Regions from separate parts of the Kineococcus sp. NBC_00420 genome, predicted to be linked through region 1. Evidence: riboswitches for the same ligand, from Rfam matches in the RefSeq annotation. Region 1 holds a riboswitch; the other holds the start of a gene.
The links. A riboswitch is a leader RNA that binds a small molecule or an ion and turns the genes downstream of it on or off. The one in region 1 is predicted to bind S-adenosylmethionine.

Region 1 (7,618 bases):
GGGTGGACCTTCGCCGGGTCGGTGAACACCCCCGCCTCCGCGTCGCGGACGACGGCGTCGTCCTCCCAGGAGCCCTCCCACAACTTGTAGACGACCTCCATGAACTCCTCGCCGAGCTCGTAGCGGTCGTCGTGGGTGATCTGGGTGGAGAGGCCGAGGTTCCTCGCGGCGGACTCGAGGTAGCTGGTCACGACGTTCCAGCCGACGCGACCGTTGGTGTAGTGGTCCAGCGTCGCCATCTTCCGGGCGAAGGAGTACGGCTGTTCGTAGGTCAGCGAGACGGTGACGCCGAACCCGAGGTGCTCGGTGACCGCACCCATCGCCGACACCGCGAGCAGCGGGTCGCCCACGGGGACCTGCGTCGACTCGCGCAGCGCCGTCTCGGGACCCTGCTGGTAGACGTCGTAGATCCCGAGGACGTCGGCGATGAAGAGCGAGTCGAACCTCCCGCGCTCCAGCAGCTTCGCGAGGTCGGTCCAGTAGCGGATGTCGTCGAAGCGGTGCGACTCGTCGGCCGGGTGCCTCCACAACCCGGGGGACTGGTGACCGACGCAGGTCATGTCGAAGGCGTTCAGGTGGATCCTGCGGTCGGTCACGGACGTCTCCTCGAACTCGGTCACTTGACGGCCCCGGCGGACAACCCACCGACGAGCCACTTCTGGGCCACCACCGCGAGCACGTACATCGGGATGATCCCGACGAGCGACGCCGCGGCCTGCTGGCCGAACTGCACCGTGCGGTCACCCTGGAACAGCGACAACCCGACCGGCAGGGTCTGGCTGGAGGTGCTCTGCGAGAACGACACGGCGAAGAGGAACTCGTTGTAGGACAGGAACAGGCAGATCAGTAGGGCGGCGACGAGTCCGGGCGCCAGCAGCGGCAGCACCAGGTGCCACAGCCCCCTCGTCGTGGACAGGCCGTCGACCCAGCCGGCCTCCTCGACCTCCAGCGGGATGCGCCGCACGAAACCGTCGAGCAACCACACGGCGACGGGGACGTTGGCCAGGCCGTTGACCAGGACCAGCCCGATCGCGGAGTTCGTCAGGTCCGCCTGCTTGAGCAAGTAGTACAGCGGCAGGACCGCCACGATCGGCGGGGCGCAGTAGCTGGCCAGCAGCACCGTCTGCAGACGCTCACCGCGCGCCCCGGCCCGGGCGGTCACGTAGGCGGCGGGTACCGCGACGATCGAGGTGAGCAGCGTCGCCCCGATCGCGACGACCCACGAGTTCGCGAGCATCGTCGAGAGCGGGACCGTCGCGAAGGCCTTGCTGAAGTTCGACCACACGAAGTTCGTCGGCAGCCAGCCGCCGTTGGCGATGTCGTCCACGCTGCGCAGCGACAGCGAGACCATGAACAGCATCGGCAGCAGCGCCACGAACGCGACGGCCGCCAGGATCACGCGCAGACCGCTGCGGCGCAGCACGGCGCCGGTCACCGGTCGGCCTTCACGGCACGCGAACGCACCAGCGTCACCACGGTGGTGAGGACCCCGACGACCAGGCCGAAGACCAGCGTCTCGGCGGCGGCCGTCCCGATCTCGTAGCTGCCGCGCATGCCCGTCCGGAAGATCTCGAAGCTGCTGACGATGGTGGAGACCCCCGGCCCGCCCTGGGTCACCACGGTCACCAGGTCGAAGACCTTCAACCCGATGACGAGTTCCAGCAGCAGGACCGAGAGGACGTTGGGGGCGACGACCGGCCAGACCACCGAGGTGAACGTGCGGAACGCACCGGCGCCGTCGAGGGAGGCCGCCTCGCGGAGTTCCTCGGGGACCCCCAGCAGGGCCGCGAAGACCAGCAGGGTCACCAGGGGCGTCCACTGCCAGACGTGCATGACGATCAACGCGGCGAAGGCTCCCACGCTGTCGCCCAACGGGTTCGCGCCGGGGAAGCCGATCGCCGAGAACAACCCGCCGAACGCGCCCCCGACCGGGGCGAGCATGAGCTTCCAGGCCACCCCGACCATGACGGGCGGCGTGACCAGGGGCAGCAGGAGGATCGTTCCCACCGCGCCGAACCGGGTCCCCCGCGCGTGCAGCAACAGGGCGAGGGCGATGCCGAGTCCCGTCGCGACCAGGGCGGCCACGACGGCGAAGACCACGGAACGGACCAGCGAACCCGCGAAGGCCAGCGACTCCCAGGCGTCGACGAAGTTGTCGACCCCCGTGAAGTGCTGGAGGGGTTTGCCCAGCGACGACTTCGTGAAGGCCAGGGCCACGACGAACACCGTCGGGTAGACCAGCATGAGCGCCAGCCCCGCGAGGCTGGGCGCGGCCAGCCACGTCGAGACGTGCCCCGGCCGGTGGCGGCCGGGGACCGCGCGCCGGGCCGCAGGATCGCGGCGACCCCGCCGCGGCCCGGGCACGGTGCGCTGCCCGTCCAGGAGCTGGCTCATCCGAGTTCCTTCTCCCAGCTCTCAGCGGCCTTGTCGAGCGCGGCCTGCGGTTCCGTGGACCCCTGGATGGCGAGCGCCAGCTGGTCGACGAGGTCCTGCAGCGCCTTCGGCGCACCGGCCCGGCTCGGCCAGGCCAGCGGGTCACCGTCGAGACCCTCGCGGATGACGTCGGTCGCGATGCCCGCGGCCGTGGCGTAGTCGGTGGAGTCCAGGACGGTCTTGCGCGCCGGGTCGATCCCAGAACCCGCGGTGGAGGCGAGCAGCAGGTTGTTCTCCTGGTTCGTCGCCCACTTCACGAAGGCGGCGGACTTGTCGATCTGCTGGGAGGCGCTCGAGACGCCCAGGCCGAACCCGGCGTCCAGCGCGGTGCGCGCGGTCGTGTTCTTCCCGCCCACGGGGAGCGTGACCACGCCCCACTTGTCGACGATCTTCGAGCCGGCCGGGTCCTGCGCCTTCAGCCCGAGGTCGGTCCAGGTGTCGAGCATCGCGCCCTGACCGGAGAGGAAGGCGGAGTTGGCCTGGTCGAAGCCGGTCTGCAGCGGTGTCGGCAGGGCCGCGGGGGAGACGTCGATGAGGTGCTGCAGCGCGGCCAGCCCCTCCGCCCCGTGGAACGCGGCCTTGCCGTCGGAGCCGACGAGCGTGCCGCCGTAGCCGGCGAGGCGGTTGATGAAGGAGCAGCCCAGGATCATCGGGACCTGCTGACCCTCGACGATCGCGCCGTAGACGCTGCCGCCGGAGTCCTGGGTGATCTTCGCGGCGACCGCGTCGTAGTCGTCCCAGGTGTTGGGCGGTTCGACGCCGTACTTCTCGAAGACCTCGGTGTTGTAGTAGAGGACGTGGGTGTCGCCGTCGAAGGGCAGGCCGTAGCGCTTGCCGTCGATCAGGGTGTACGGGTCGTAGATCGAGGGCAGGAAGTCGTCGGTCGCGATGTCGGTGTTCGCGCCGATCCAGTCCGTGAGGTCGACCAGGGCGCCGGCGTCGACGAGCTGGCCGAGGCCGAAGTAGAAGTAGTCGAAGACGTCGAACTCCCCGTCGCCGCCCTGCACGTCCAGGATCTGCTTGCTCGTGAGCTGGTCGTAGGGGATCGCCGTGACCTCGAGCTTCCCGCCGAACTCCGCCGCGAACTTCTTGCCGAGCAGGTCCGTGAAGGCCAGCACGTGCGGCTGGTTCACCATCAGCTTGATCGTCGCCCCCTTGAGGTCGACGGCCTTCCCGGCGCTCAGGCCCGAGGAGGTGCTCTCGTCACCGCAGGCGGCCAGCGTGCCGGTGCCGGCGAGCGCGCCGAGGCCGAGAGCCCCGGAGAGGACCCGCCGACGGGACGCGAGGAGTCGGGAGGTGCTGGCGGGCAGGAGGGTGCGACGGGGCGCGGACATGGGTGTGCTCCGGGGGGTAGGCGGACGGTGACCGTCCGTCGGGGTGCGCGAGGGCGCGGGGGAGGAGGTCGAGCGAGGTGCTGCGGGGATGCGGCGGCGGTGCTCAGACCGCGCGCGGCGTCCCCCGGCGCATCGGAGCGCCCTGGCGACACGCCGTGGAGGCGGCGCGCGAGAAGTCGACGTGGAAGCGCCGGGTCAGGGTCGAGCGGGTACGGCTGATCACGCTGTTTCCTCCATCGCCCTGGCGGGAGCACCTGCCGCTGCGCGGTGGTTGCTGTGGCGTCGTCGAGCCAGGTCTCTCGGCCACTCTGGATGGTGTTGATCGGAGAGTAGCGGACCGCCGGCCCCCTTGGCGACGGTTGCCGCGGACGGCCCGGACCCGTCCTGGCGAGCTGTGCGACACTGACAGTGGTCGAGCGTTCCCTACACCGGGCGCCCGGCCCGCTGTCGAGACCGTCGCCCTGCGCGCGGGCTCCGGGGAGCGCCGCGGTCCAGTGGAAGGACCTCGCAGGCGCCCCGGGCCACACGCCGGACGTCGACCGCCGGCGGCACGGACGGAGCACGCGAAGAGCGCGAACCCGTCGGTGCACACAGAGGACTTCCGTCGGGTGCGGGACGACCCACCCGGCGATTCCGACCAGGACGCTCGCGCGGCCGTGGGTTCACCGGTGGAGCGGGCGCCGCGGGCGAGCGGAGCACCCGTGAGCACCACACCCGAAGAGAACGACGCAGCAGCAGCCGAGGGCGCGGCGACGACGCGGCCCCGCCGGCGCCGTGCGGCGAGTCGACCCGCCGGTCCGCCGGCCCACGTCGACGTGTCAGGCGAGACCAGCGCCGCGGCCGAGCCCGCCACCCCCGCCACCCCCGCTGTGGCGGAACCGACGCCCGATCCCGTCGTGGCGGCGGAGCCGGAGCCCGTCGTGGCCCCGGCACCCGAGCCTGTCGTGGAGACCGAGGCGCCGCCGCGTCGTCGTGCGCGTCGGGCGACCCGCAAGGTCGCGACCCCGGCCGAGGTGGCCGCCGAACCCGTTGTCGCCGAACCCGTCGTGGAACCCGTGGCGGAGGTGACCCCCCAGGTCGAGGTCACCCCGGAACCCACCCCCGAGCCCGCCGTCGAACCGGCCGCCGTGGAGACCACTGCGGAGGCCCCCGCCGAGGCCCCGGCCGCGGCCCCCGCCCGTCGTCGTCGCAGCCGCAAGACGGCCGTCGCGCCCGTGGTGCCGGCCGTCCCCGTCGAGGAGGAGCCCGTCGAGGCCGCTGCGCTCGCGCAGGACGTCCCGGTGGAGGAAGCCCCCGTCGAGACCCCCGTCACCCCGGTGGCGGAGGACCCCGACCTCATGGACGACCCGGTCCTGCTGCGAGCCGCCGGGTTCGCCCAGGGACGACGGGCCCCCAGCGAGGGTGAGCGTGCCGCCGACGCGGCCGCCCGCGCCACCGCCCTCTTCTTCCAGGCCCCCGTCGACGAGGAGCCCGTGCGTCGCAGCCGTCGCGCCTCCGCACCCGCCGGCCCGCCCCCCGTCAGCGACCAGGACACCTTCGCCTTCGACGGCGAGGAGGACGGCGAGTCCGACGTCGAGGTGGACGACGCCCTCGACCGGACCGGTGACGAGGACGACCAGATCGATGACCAGGGTGACGCGGGCGACGACGACCACGACGACGACGACGACGGTGGTGCGCCGCGTCGGCGTCGCCGCCGCGGTGGCCGCGGTCGCCGCAGCCGCACCCCCGTCGACGGTGACGTCGAGGACGAGTCGGGCGAGACCGGCGCGGACGACGAGGACGTCGCCGAGACCGACTCCGGGGACCAGACCGAGGACCCCGAGGACGAGACCGAGCAGGACGACGACGGCGAGGAGTCGAACGGGTCCTCCCGCCGCCGTCGTCGCCGTCGCCGTCGCAGCGGTTCCGCGGAGTCCGAGGACGTCTCGCCCGACGACCCGCCGAACACCGTCACCCGGGTCCGGGAACCGCGTCGTCCCCGTGCCGCGGTCACGATCGGTGGCACCGGCGAGGACGAGATCACCGCGCTCAAGGGCTCGACGCGTCTCGAGGCGAAGAAGGTGCGCCGCCGCGAGGGCCGCGAGCAGGGCCGCAAGCGCACGATCCTCACCGAGGCCGAGTTCCTGGCCCGCCGCGAGTCCGTCGAACGCGTGATGGTCGTGCGTCAGCAGGACGACAAGACCCAGATCGGCGTCCTCGAGGACGGGATCCTCGTCGAGCACTACGGCGCGAAGTCCGCGCAGACCACGATGGTCGGCAACGTGTACCTGGGCCGCGTGCAGAACGTGCTGCCCAGCATGGAGGCCGCGTTCATCGACGTCGGCAAGGGCCGCAACGCCGTGCTGTACGCCGGTGAGGTCAACTGGGACGCCGCCGGGCTCGAGGGGCAGCCGCGCCGGATCGAGGCGGCGCTGAAGTCCGGCGACTCCGTCCTGGTCCAGGTCACCAAGGACCCGGTCGGGCACAAGGGTGCGCGACTCACCAGCCAGGTCTCGCTGCCCGGTCGCTACCTCGTCTACGTCCCCCGCGGGTCGATGACGGGCATCTCCCGCAAGCTGCCCGACACCGAGCGCGCGCGGTTGAAGAAGGTCCTCAAGCAGGTCGTCCCGGAGGGGGCCGGCGTCATCGTGCGCACGGCCGCCGAGGGTGTGGCCGAGGAGGAGCTGGCCGCGGACGTGCAGCGGTTGCAGGCCACCTGGGAGGCCATCGAGGCCAAGGCGTCCAGCAAGAACTCGCCGATCCTGCTGCACGGCGAGCCGGACCTCACCGTCCGTGTCGTGCGCGACGTCTTCAACGAGGACTTCACCCAGCTCGTCGTGTCCGGGGACGAGGCGTGGGAAACGGTGCGCGACTACGTCGACGACGTGGCCCCCGACCTCGCTGACCGGCTCGTGCGCTGGGAGGGGAGCGAGGACGTCTTCGCCCACCACCGCATCGACGAGCAGCTGCAGAAGGCGCTGGGCCGCAAGGTCTGGCTGCCCTCGGGCGGTTCCCTGGTCATCGACCCGACGGAGGCCATGCACGTGGTCGACGTCAACACCGGGAAGTTCACCGGTGTCGGCGGGACCCTCGAGGAGACCGTCACCCGCAACAACCTCGAGGCCGCGGAGGAGATCGTCCGTCAGCTCCGGCTGCGCGACATCGGCGGGATCATCGTCATCGACTTCATCGACATGGTCCTCGAGTCCAACCGCGACCTCGTGCTGCGCCGCCTCATCGAGTGCCTGGGCCGGGACCGGACCAAGCACCAGGTGGCCGAGGTGACCTCGCTCGGGCTGGTCCAGATGACGCGCAAGCGGACCGGACAGGGCCTCGCGGCGGTCCTCGAGGAGCTCGACGCCGCCGCCGACGCGAACCCCGCCCCGCAGCCGACGCCCACGGGTTCCTCGAGCTCCTCCAGCGGTTCCTCCGGCCCCTCCTCGAACGGTGGGGGCAACGGCGGTTCCGGTGGCAACGGGGGCAGCACGAAGTCCCGCTCGCGCCGTGGTCGGGGCCGGGACAAGGGGGCCGAGGGGGAGACGGAGAACGGCCGTCCCGCCGGCGACGCCCCCTCGGTCGAGGGATCCTCCTCGAACGGCTCCGCCCCGCGCGGGGAGTCCGAGCAGGACGCCCCCCGGGAGCCCGCCAAGGACTCCGCGGTCCTCGCCGCGATCGCGGCCGTGGCCGCGGCCGCCCGCCACAAGGAGCGCGAGGAGCGCGAGGGGTCCGCCCCGGGCGCCTCGTCCGCGGGCGACTGAACGACTCGGCCGGCCGTTCGCGGCCAGCCGTTTTGACCCATGGGACGGCGTTCCGTACGCTTGACCCTTGGTGCGCCATCGTGCGCGAGCCACAGACCGTCCATCGGTCTG
Region 2 (7,618 bases), 250 kb from region 1:
CCTGGCCGTCAAGGAGGGCCTCGACCCCGACGAGGCGCTGCGAGCCCTGACCCTCAACCCGGCCGTGATCCTGGGGATCGACGACCGCGTCGGGTCGCTGGCCCCCGGTCTCGACGGCGACGTCGCCGTCTGGTCCGGGGACCCGCTCGATGTGATGTCGCGCGCCGTGCACGTGGTCAGCGGCGGTCGCCCCGTCTACCGGTGGGACGGGGTCGGCGAGGTGCTCGAGGCGGACGGGACCTGGCGTCCGCTGTGAGGTCCGGGGCGTCCGGCACGAGTCGGCGTCCTGGTGCGTTGGGCAGGCGTGAGTGGGAACCAGTACCTGGCCGTCGTCAACGCGGGGGCGGGATCGGCGCGGACCGGCGCGGTCGACGCCGCCGTGCAGGAGCTGCGCCGCCACGGTGACGTGGAGCTGCGCCGCACGAGCTCCCTGGACGACCTGCGCGCCGCCCTGCTCGGGGCGGGCGGCCGCCGGGTCGTGCTGCTGGGCGGGGACGGCTCCCTGCACGCTGCGCTGCAACTGCTCTGGAACGCGGGAGCGACCCGCTCGGTGGGGCCGCTGGGCATCGTCCCGCTCGGCACCGGCAACGACCTGGCCCGCTCGCTGCGGTTGCCGCTGGACCCGGTCGCCGCGGCCCGCGTCGTCGCCCAGGGGAGCCCGAAGGGGCTGGAGCTCCTCGTCGACTCCCACGACCGGATCACCGTCAACACCGTCCACGCGGGCATCGGGGCGTCGGCGACGGCCAAGGCGCAGCGGCTCAAGCGCTTCCTCCGGGCCGGCGCCTACCCGGTCGGTGCGGCCTGGGCGGGGGTCAGCGCGGGCAAGGGGTTCCGGCTGCGCGTCGACGTCGACGGCACCACCGTGTCGCCGGGGGAGCGTCCCGTCCTGATGGTCGGCATCGGCATCGGCGGCACCATCGGCGGCGGCGCCCCCCTGGTTCCCGGCGCCGACCCGCACGACGGGCTGGCCGACGTCGTCGTCTCCGAGTCCACCGGCCCCCTCGCCCGCCTGGGCTTCGCTGCCGGGCTGCGCAGCGGGGTCCACGTCGAGCGGCAGGACGTCGTCACCGCGACCGGGAAGGTCGTCGAGATCGACGCCGGGTCCGGGACGTTCCGGTTGAACTCCGACGGCGAGGTCACCGACCACCAGAGCTACGAACGGTTCAAGATGCACACCGACGTCTACGACGTCATCTGCCCCTGAACGGCGGAACCCCCGTCGCGATCACGACGGGGGGTCCGGGGGAACCGGGGACTAGCGGCGCATGACGCCGCGGGCGATCCGGTTCCCGACGAGCTGACCCACCTGGACGATGACCACGATGGCGACGACGCTGACCACGATGATGCCGTTGTCGTAGCGCTGCGAGCCGTAGGTGATGGCGTACTCGCCGAGACCGCCGCCGCCGACGAGGCTGGCCTGTGCTGACATGTCGACGATGCCGATGAAGATGAACGTGTACCCGAGCACCAACGGCCCGAGGCCCTCCGGGACGACGACCTTCAGCAGGATCGAGACCCGTCCCGCCCCGACGGCGCGTGCCGCCTCGACGACCCCCGGGTCGACGTTGACGAGGCTCTGCTCCACGATGCGTGCCACGGCGAAGGCGGCCGCGAGGGAGATCGCGAACGTGACCGCCGTGGTCCCGATCGTCGTCCCGACCACGACCCGCTGCAGCGGACTGATGGCGGCCAGGAAGATGACGAACGGGATCGGGCGCACCAGGTTCACGACGAACCCGATGATCCCGAACACCCACCGGCTGCCGAACAGGTTGCCCGGCCTGGTCGCGTAGAGAGCGATGCCCAACGCGAGCCCGAGGACGCCGGCGACGACCAGCGAGATGCCGGTCATGAACAACGTCTGCCAGATCGACTCGCGGAAGACGTCGACGCTGTCGAGGAAACCGTCGAAGAAGCCCTTCCCGGCCATCAGACCTCCTCTTCGGCGTGCACGCCGTCGGCGGCGAGCGCACGGAGCGTGCCGTCCACGTCGGGGCCGCTGAGTTCGTAGGTCAGTGAGCCGGTCCGGCGTTCGCGGATCTCCGAGACACCGCCGAAGACCAGTTCCGCGGTCGCGCCGGTGCTCCGGAACACCGAGTCGATGCGCTGCTGCAGACCGGGTTCGTCGGTGATGCGGACGCTCACGAGCCGGCCGGGGTGGTGGGTGCGCAGCCGGGCCAGGGTCTCGGCCGGGGGCCGGTCGTGGGTGGCGCTGCGCACGAAGCGCTGGGCCGCGGCGGTCTGCGGGTTCGAGAACACGTCGTAGACCTCGCCGACCTCGACGATCCGCCCCTCTTCCATGACCGCGACGCGGTCGGCGATCTGGCGCACGGCGTCCATCTCGTGGGTGATGACGATGATCGTCACCCCGAGTTCGGTGTTCACCCGCCGCAGCAGCGACAGGACCTCGGTCGTGGTCTCGGGATCCAGCGCGCTGGTGGCCTCGTCGGCCAGCAGCAGCGGGGGGTTCGTGGCCAGCGCGCGGGCGATGCCGACGCGTTGCTTCTGCCCACCCGAGAGTTGTTCAGGGTAGGCGTGCGCCCGGTCGAGGAGACCGACGAAGTCCAGGAGTTCCGCGGTGCGGGCGTCGCGCTGCTTCGCGGGGACCTTCGCGACCCGCAGCGGGTAGGCGACGTTCCCGGCGACCGTCCGCGAGCGGAACAGGTTGAACTGCTGGAAGATCATCCCGATCTTCGACCGGGCCGTGCGCAGCTCGCCCTCCGACAGCTTCGTCAGGTCCTGCCCCCCGACCCTGACGCTGCCGGAGGTCGGCAGCTCGAGGGCGTTGACGAGGCGGACGAGCGTGGACTTGCCGGCGCCGGAGTAGCCGATGACGGCGAGGACCTCTCCCTCCTCGACGTCGAGGGAGACGTCGTCGACCGCCGCGACGGACTGGCCGTCGCGGCGGTCGAAGCGCTTGGAGACGTTCTCCAGCGTGACGAGGGCGCTCACTTGCCCTTCGCGGCCTTCGCGTCGGCCTCGACGGTGGCGAGGTCGGCCTGCAGGTCCGCGGCGCTGCGGTCGGAGACGACCGCGTTCGGGTAGTCCTTGGAGAACACCGTCTGCACGGCCGGGTCCTGGAAGAGGGCCGCCAGCTTCAGGTAGGTCTCGTTGTCCTTGTCCTTGGCCCGCGCGGCGAAGATGTTGACGTAGGGCGCGGCCGAGGGGTCGGACGGGTCGTCCTTGGCGATGACGTCGGTCTCCGGCAGCTTGGCGCTGGTCGCGTAGTTCACGTTGACGATCGCGGCGGCGACGGAACCGCTCTGCAGCGCGTTCGCGGTCTGCGAGGCGTCGATGGCGGTCACGTCGACCTTCTTGGTCTCGATGTCCTCGATCGAGGAGAAGGCGTTGCCCCCGTCCTTGAGGGTCAGCAGACCCGCCGATTGCAGCACCAGCAGGCCGCGTGCCTGGTTGATGTCGTCGTTCGGGATGGCGACCTTCGCGCCCTCGGGGAGCTCGGACGGGCTCTTCGCCGTGGTCGAGTACAGCGGCAGCGGGTAGATGGCGGTGCCACCGATGGGCTGGATGTCGTCGTCGGCGGTGACGTCGTAGTTCGCCAGGTACTGGATGTGCTGGAACTGGTTCAGGTCGATCTCGCCCTGCGACAGCGCCGGGTTCGGCAGGCTGTAGTCGGAGAAGTTGACCAGGTCGACGGTCACGTTCAGCTTCGACTTCGCCAGGTCCACGTACGTCGTCCAGTAGTCCAGCGACTTGTCGGCCACGCCGATCTTCACGGTCTGGGCCGGGGCGGAACCGGCGGCGGTGGTCGTCGCGGTGTCGTCCTTGCGGGTCCCGAGGACGACGGCGACGATCACCACGACCACGACGACGACGGCCGCGACGATCCCGATGAGGAGGCCGCGGCGCTTCGGCTTGTCGGGCAGGGCGGGGGCGGGGCTGGACACGGTGGCACTCCGGTGGTCGAACGGCGGGCGCGCGGCTCGCAGCACGCCGTGATCGACGGCGTCCGTTGTTCCGCGCTTGCCGGACGGGGTCGTCCGGCCTGGTCTTCACCTGGGGCACCCCGCCGCGGGGGAGGGTTGCCGGACAGCGAGCCAGGGCTTGTCGCTGTCACTCATGACCGTGGGGGAACCGTAGGTTCCCGTCGTCGAACCCGTCAAATCGCCCCCGCGCCGGTGTTCAGCCGACCGTAGGACTGCCCGCGTCTCAGCGCAGGCGTTCGGTCACGCCGCCCCGCCGTCACCGGGTCGGGTCAGGACGTGGGGGAGGACGACGGCCTGCGCGGCGACGGTGCGCCCGTCCGTCGTCGTCACCGACGGGCTGCCGTACAGGACGTAGCCCTCGGCCAGGGCCGCCGTGACCTTCTCGCAGAAGGAACGGTCGTCGGGGCCGGTCAGCAGCCGGTACGTCAGCTTCTCGTCGCTCACGCGTCCAGACCGTTCGCGCCCAGAGCGTCGCGGGCGTCCTGCAGGCTCAGCAGGCCCAGGGCGGCGTCCGCCAGCGCGTCGCCGAGCTTCTTGTGGTTGGCCCGGGCCCAACGCTTCCCGTCGTAGTCGGTGGCCGTGCGGCGCAGTGCCTCGAGGCTCGCGCGCAGGTCGCGGTCGAGGCGTTCGCGCAGTTCCCCGTCCGTGGGCGCCTCGGGGCGCAGCGCCTCGCCGTCGCCGTTGCGCAGCTGCAGGAGCGCCTCGTGGTCCAGGCCCTCCTCCCGGGCCCAGAACCGCACCGGCCGTTCGACCAGGTGGTTCCACACCGGGGCCTGCGCGGACCGGAAGAGGACCTGGACGGGGCTCTTCCCCAGTCCGGACGCGTTGAGCCAGAACTCACCGGCCTGCGGTCGGCTGAAGAGCGCGCACTCGTCCTCGGGGAGGTCGACGACGACGGCGACCCGGACGAACGTCGGGTCCTCGCTGTCCTGCTGCGGGCCGAGCAGGGCGCCGAAGACCCACGCCTCCTCGGCGCGGAAGAGGTTCAGCTCGGTGGGCAACGAGTTCGCGTGCTCGCACCCCTGGGCGACGTCGGCGAGCTTGCTGACGGCAGTGGTCCACTTCACGGCAGCATCTTCGCGGGTGTTGCGGGGCCGGCCCCACGGGGGCCTAAGCTCGCCCGGTGGATTCGACCGAACTGAGGGCCCTGCAGAAGCCGTTGAAGGACGCCTACCGCGAGGACCCGGCCCAGGCGCTGGTCCCCGCGAAGGCCGTGGCGGTGCTGGACGGGCAGTCCATCGGCGTGTCGGTCGACGGGTTCGCGGGCACCACCCGCGCCGGGCTGCACCCCGCCGCCGGGGGCGACGGGACCGAGGCGTGCTCCGCCGACATGCTCTGCGAGGCCGTCGCGGCCTGCGCCGGCGTGACCCTGCGCAGCGTGGCCACCGCCATGGGCGTGGAGCTGCGCAACGCGTCGGTGACCGCCGAGGCGCACTGGGACGCCCGCGGCACGCTCGGCGTCTCGCGCGAGGTGCCCGTCGGCATCACCGACGTCACCCTGACCTTCACGTTCACCTCCGACGCCGACGAGGCGACCGAGGCCAAGATGATCTCGCTGGCCGAGCGCTACTGCGTCATCGCCCAGACCCTGCAGACCCCGCCCAAGGTCTCCGTCCAGCGCGGCTGAGCCCCGCCGGGAGGGGGATCGTTGCCTCCACGGTCCCACTCCGCGGGACCGTGGAGTCAACGATCCTCCCGGCGAGGGTCAGGCACGTTCCTCCTGGAGGGCGACGGCCCGGCGCCCGCCGACGAAGACGGCGACGAAGCCGAGCACGAAGGCGAACAGGACGCCCAGGTTCGCGTAGGCCCAGCCCCCCTCCTTGCCGCCGATCGGCCCGAGCAGGTAGCCCTGCCAGGTCAGCCAGCTGGCCCCGGTGTTGGTGACGAGTCCCCAGCCGAGGACGGTGGCGACCACCATGGTGACCACCGCGAGCGGGCGCACCGAGCCGTAGCGTCCGCGCGAGTCGAGGAGTTCTGCTTCCGCGTAGTCGCCCTTGCGCAGCGAAAGGTCGGCCAGGAAGATCCCCGCCCACGCCGCGATCGGGACACCCAGGGTGATGAGGAACCCCTGGAACGGGGTGAGGAAGTCCTTGGAGAAGAACGCGATGTAGATCGATCCGGCGAGCATCAGGCAGCCGTCGATCAGCACCGCCACCGGGCGCGGAACCCGCAGGCCGACGTTCAGCAGGGCCAGCCCCGAGGAGTAGATGTCCATCACCGCACCCCCGATGAGGCCCAGCACGGCGACGACGACGAACGGGACGAGGAACCACGTCGGCAGGATGTCCGTGAGCGCCCCCACGGGGTCCGCCGCGATCCGGCCGCTGAGGTCCTTCGACGACCCGGCGACGAGCGCGCCGAAGACGAGGAGCACGCCCGGGCCGAGCGAGGAACCCAGCGTCGTCCAGAACACGACCCCGCCGCTGGAGGCCTCGCGCGGGAGGTAGCGGGAGTAGTCCGCCGCCGCGTTGGCCCACCCGAGACCGAAACCCGTCATCACGAGGATGAACGCCCCGACGACCGCCGCGGCGTTCCCGGCCGGGAGGGCGTTCACCGCGTCCAGGTCGATGGAGTCGGCCGCGAAGACGATGTAGAGGACCGTCAGCACCGCGGTGACGACCGTGATCCAGCGCTGCATCCGCATGATGACCCTGAACCCGAGGGTTCCGCCGAGCACGATCAGCCCGACGACGATCACGAGGGCGACGAGTTTCGTGCCCGTGCCCCCACCGGCTCCGAGACGGTCCAGCACGGTCGCCGTCGCGAGCACGGCGACGGCCGCCAGCGACGTCTCCCAGCCCAGCGTCAGCAACCAGGACACCAACGAGGGCAGGCGGTTCCCGTCGACCCCGAAGGCCGCGCGGGACAACGTCATCGTGGGCGCCGAACCGCGCTTCCCGGCGATCGCGACGAGGCCGACGATCACGTAGGACAGGAACACCCCGGCGATCGAGACGGCCGTGGCCTGCCAGAACGAGATCCCGAAACCCAGGACGAACGAGCCGTAGCTGACTCCCAGGACGGACACGTTGGCGGCGAACCACGGCCAGAACAGGTCGCGTGGCCTGCCGTGGCGTTCGGACTCGGCGACGGTGTTGATGCCGTTCAGTTCGACGTCGACACCGCCCACCCTCGTCTCGGGGGTGGCGGGGATCTCGCTCACGTCGACTCCTCGGGAGGATGGCGGTACCGGGCCGCGGGGTGGTCGGCGGGCAGCCTCGTGCGGCCCGGACCGAAGACCACCTCCCGCAGCGTACGGCCTGGGGCGTCGCGACCGGGTGGTGGCGCCAGCGTGCCCCGCCGGCGCAGTTCGGGGACGACCTGCTCGCAGAACTCCGCGTAGGAGCCCGGTACGACGAACGGGGTGAGGTTGAACCCGTCGATCCCCGTCTCCCGCACCAGCGCCTCCATGGCGTCGGCCACGTCGCCCGCCGTGCCAGTGAACACGAACTCCCGCATCCCGAAACGCAGGAAGTCGGCGCGCGCGTGGGCCACCGTCTCGTCCCGGTAGCGCTCCACCTGGGTCCGCCCGCCCTCGGTGCGGACGTCGGAGAAGTTCCCGCGGGGGTCCAGGGCAGCGAGGTCGACGCCGGTCATCGAGGCGTAGTAGGCGCGGGCGGCCTCCGGGTCGACCCAGGACAGGTACTCCTCGAGGCGGGAGCGGGCGTGGT

Region 2: it holds a riboswitch for S-adenosylmethionine, as region 1 does, so the genes downstream of both, OG218_RS21105 (MetQ/NlpA family ABC transporter substrate-binding protein) here and OG218_RS22235 (ABC transporter substrate-binding protein) in region 1, are expected to answer to the same signal.

What each region holds. Positions count from the first base shown of each region.
Region 1 covers NZ_CP107930.1:4,529,129-4,536,746, forward strand. The annotation lists gene OG218_RS22220 (LLM class flavin-dependent oxidoreductase) at 1-560, opposite strand, end outside; gene OG218_RS22225 (carbohydrate ABC transporter permease) at 617-1,435, opposite strand; gene OG218_RS22230 (carbohydrate ABC transporter permease) at 1,432-2,394, opposite strand; gene OG218_RS22235 (ABC transporter substrate-binding protein) at 2,391-3,767, opposite strand; SAM riboswitch class I at 3,998-4,086, opposite strand; partial or broken gene OG218_RS22240 (Rne/Rng family ribonuclease) at 4,424-7,102, shown strand.
Region 2 covers NZ_CP107930.1:4,274,382-4,281,999, forward strand. The annotation lists gene OG218_RS21085 (amidohydrolase) at 1-256, shown strand, start outside; gene OG218_RS21090 (diacylglycerol/lipid kinase family protein) at 305-1,204, shown strand; gene OG218_RS21095 (methionine ABC transporter permease) at 1,256-1,933, opposite strand; gene OG218_RS21100 (methionine ABC transporter ATP-binding protein) at 1,933-2,955, opposite strand; gene OG218_RS21105 (MetQ/NlpA family ABC transporter substrate-binding protein) at 2,952-3,908, opposite strand; SAM riboswitch class IV at 3,976-4,086, opposite strand; gene OG218_RS21110 (DUF1737 domain-containing protein) at 4,188-4,391, opposite strand; gene OG218_RS21115 (DUF7711 family protein) at 4,388-5,014, opposite strand; gene OG218_RS21120 (OsmC family protein) at 5,071-5,574, shown strand; gene OG218_RS21125 (purine-cytosine permease family protein) at 5,653-7,110, opposite strand; gene OG218_RS21130 (NtaA/DmoA family FMN-dependent monooxygenase) at 7,107-7,618, opposite strand, start outside.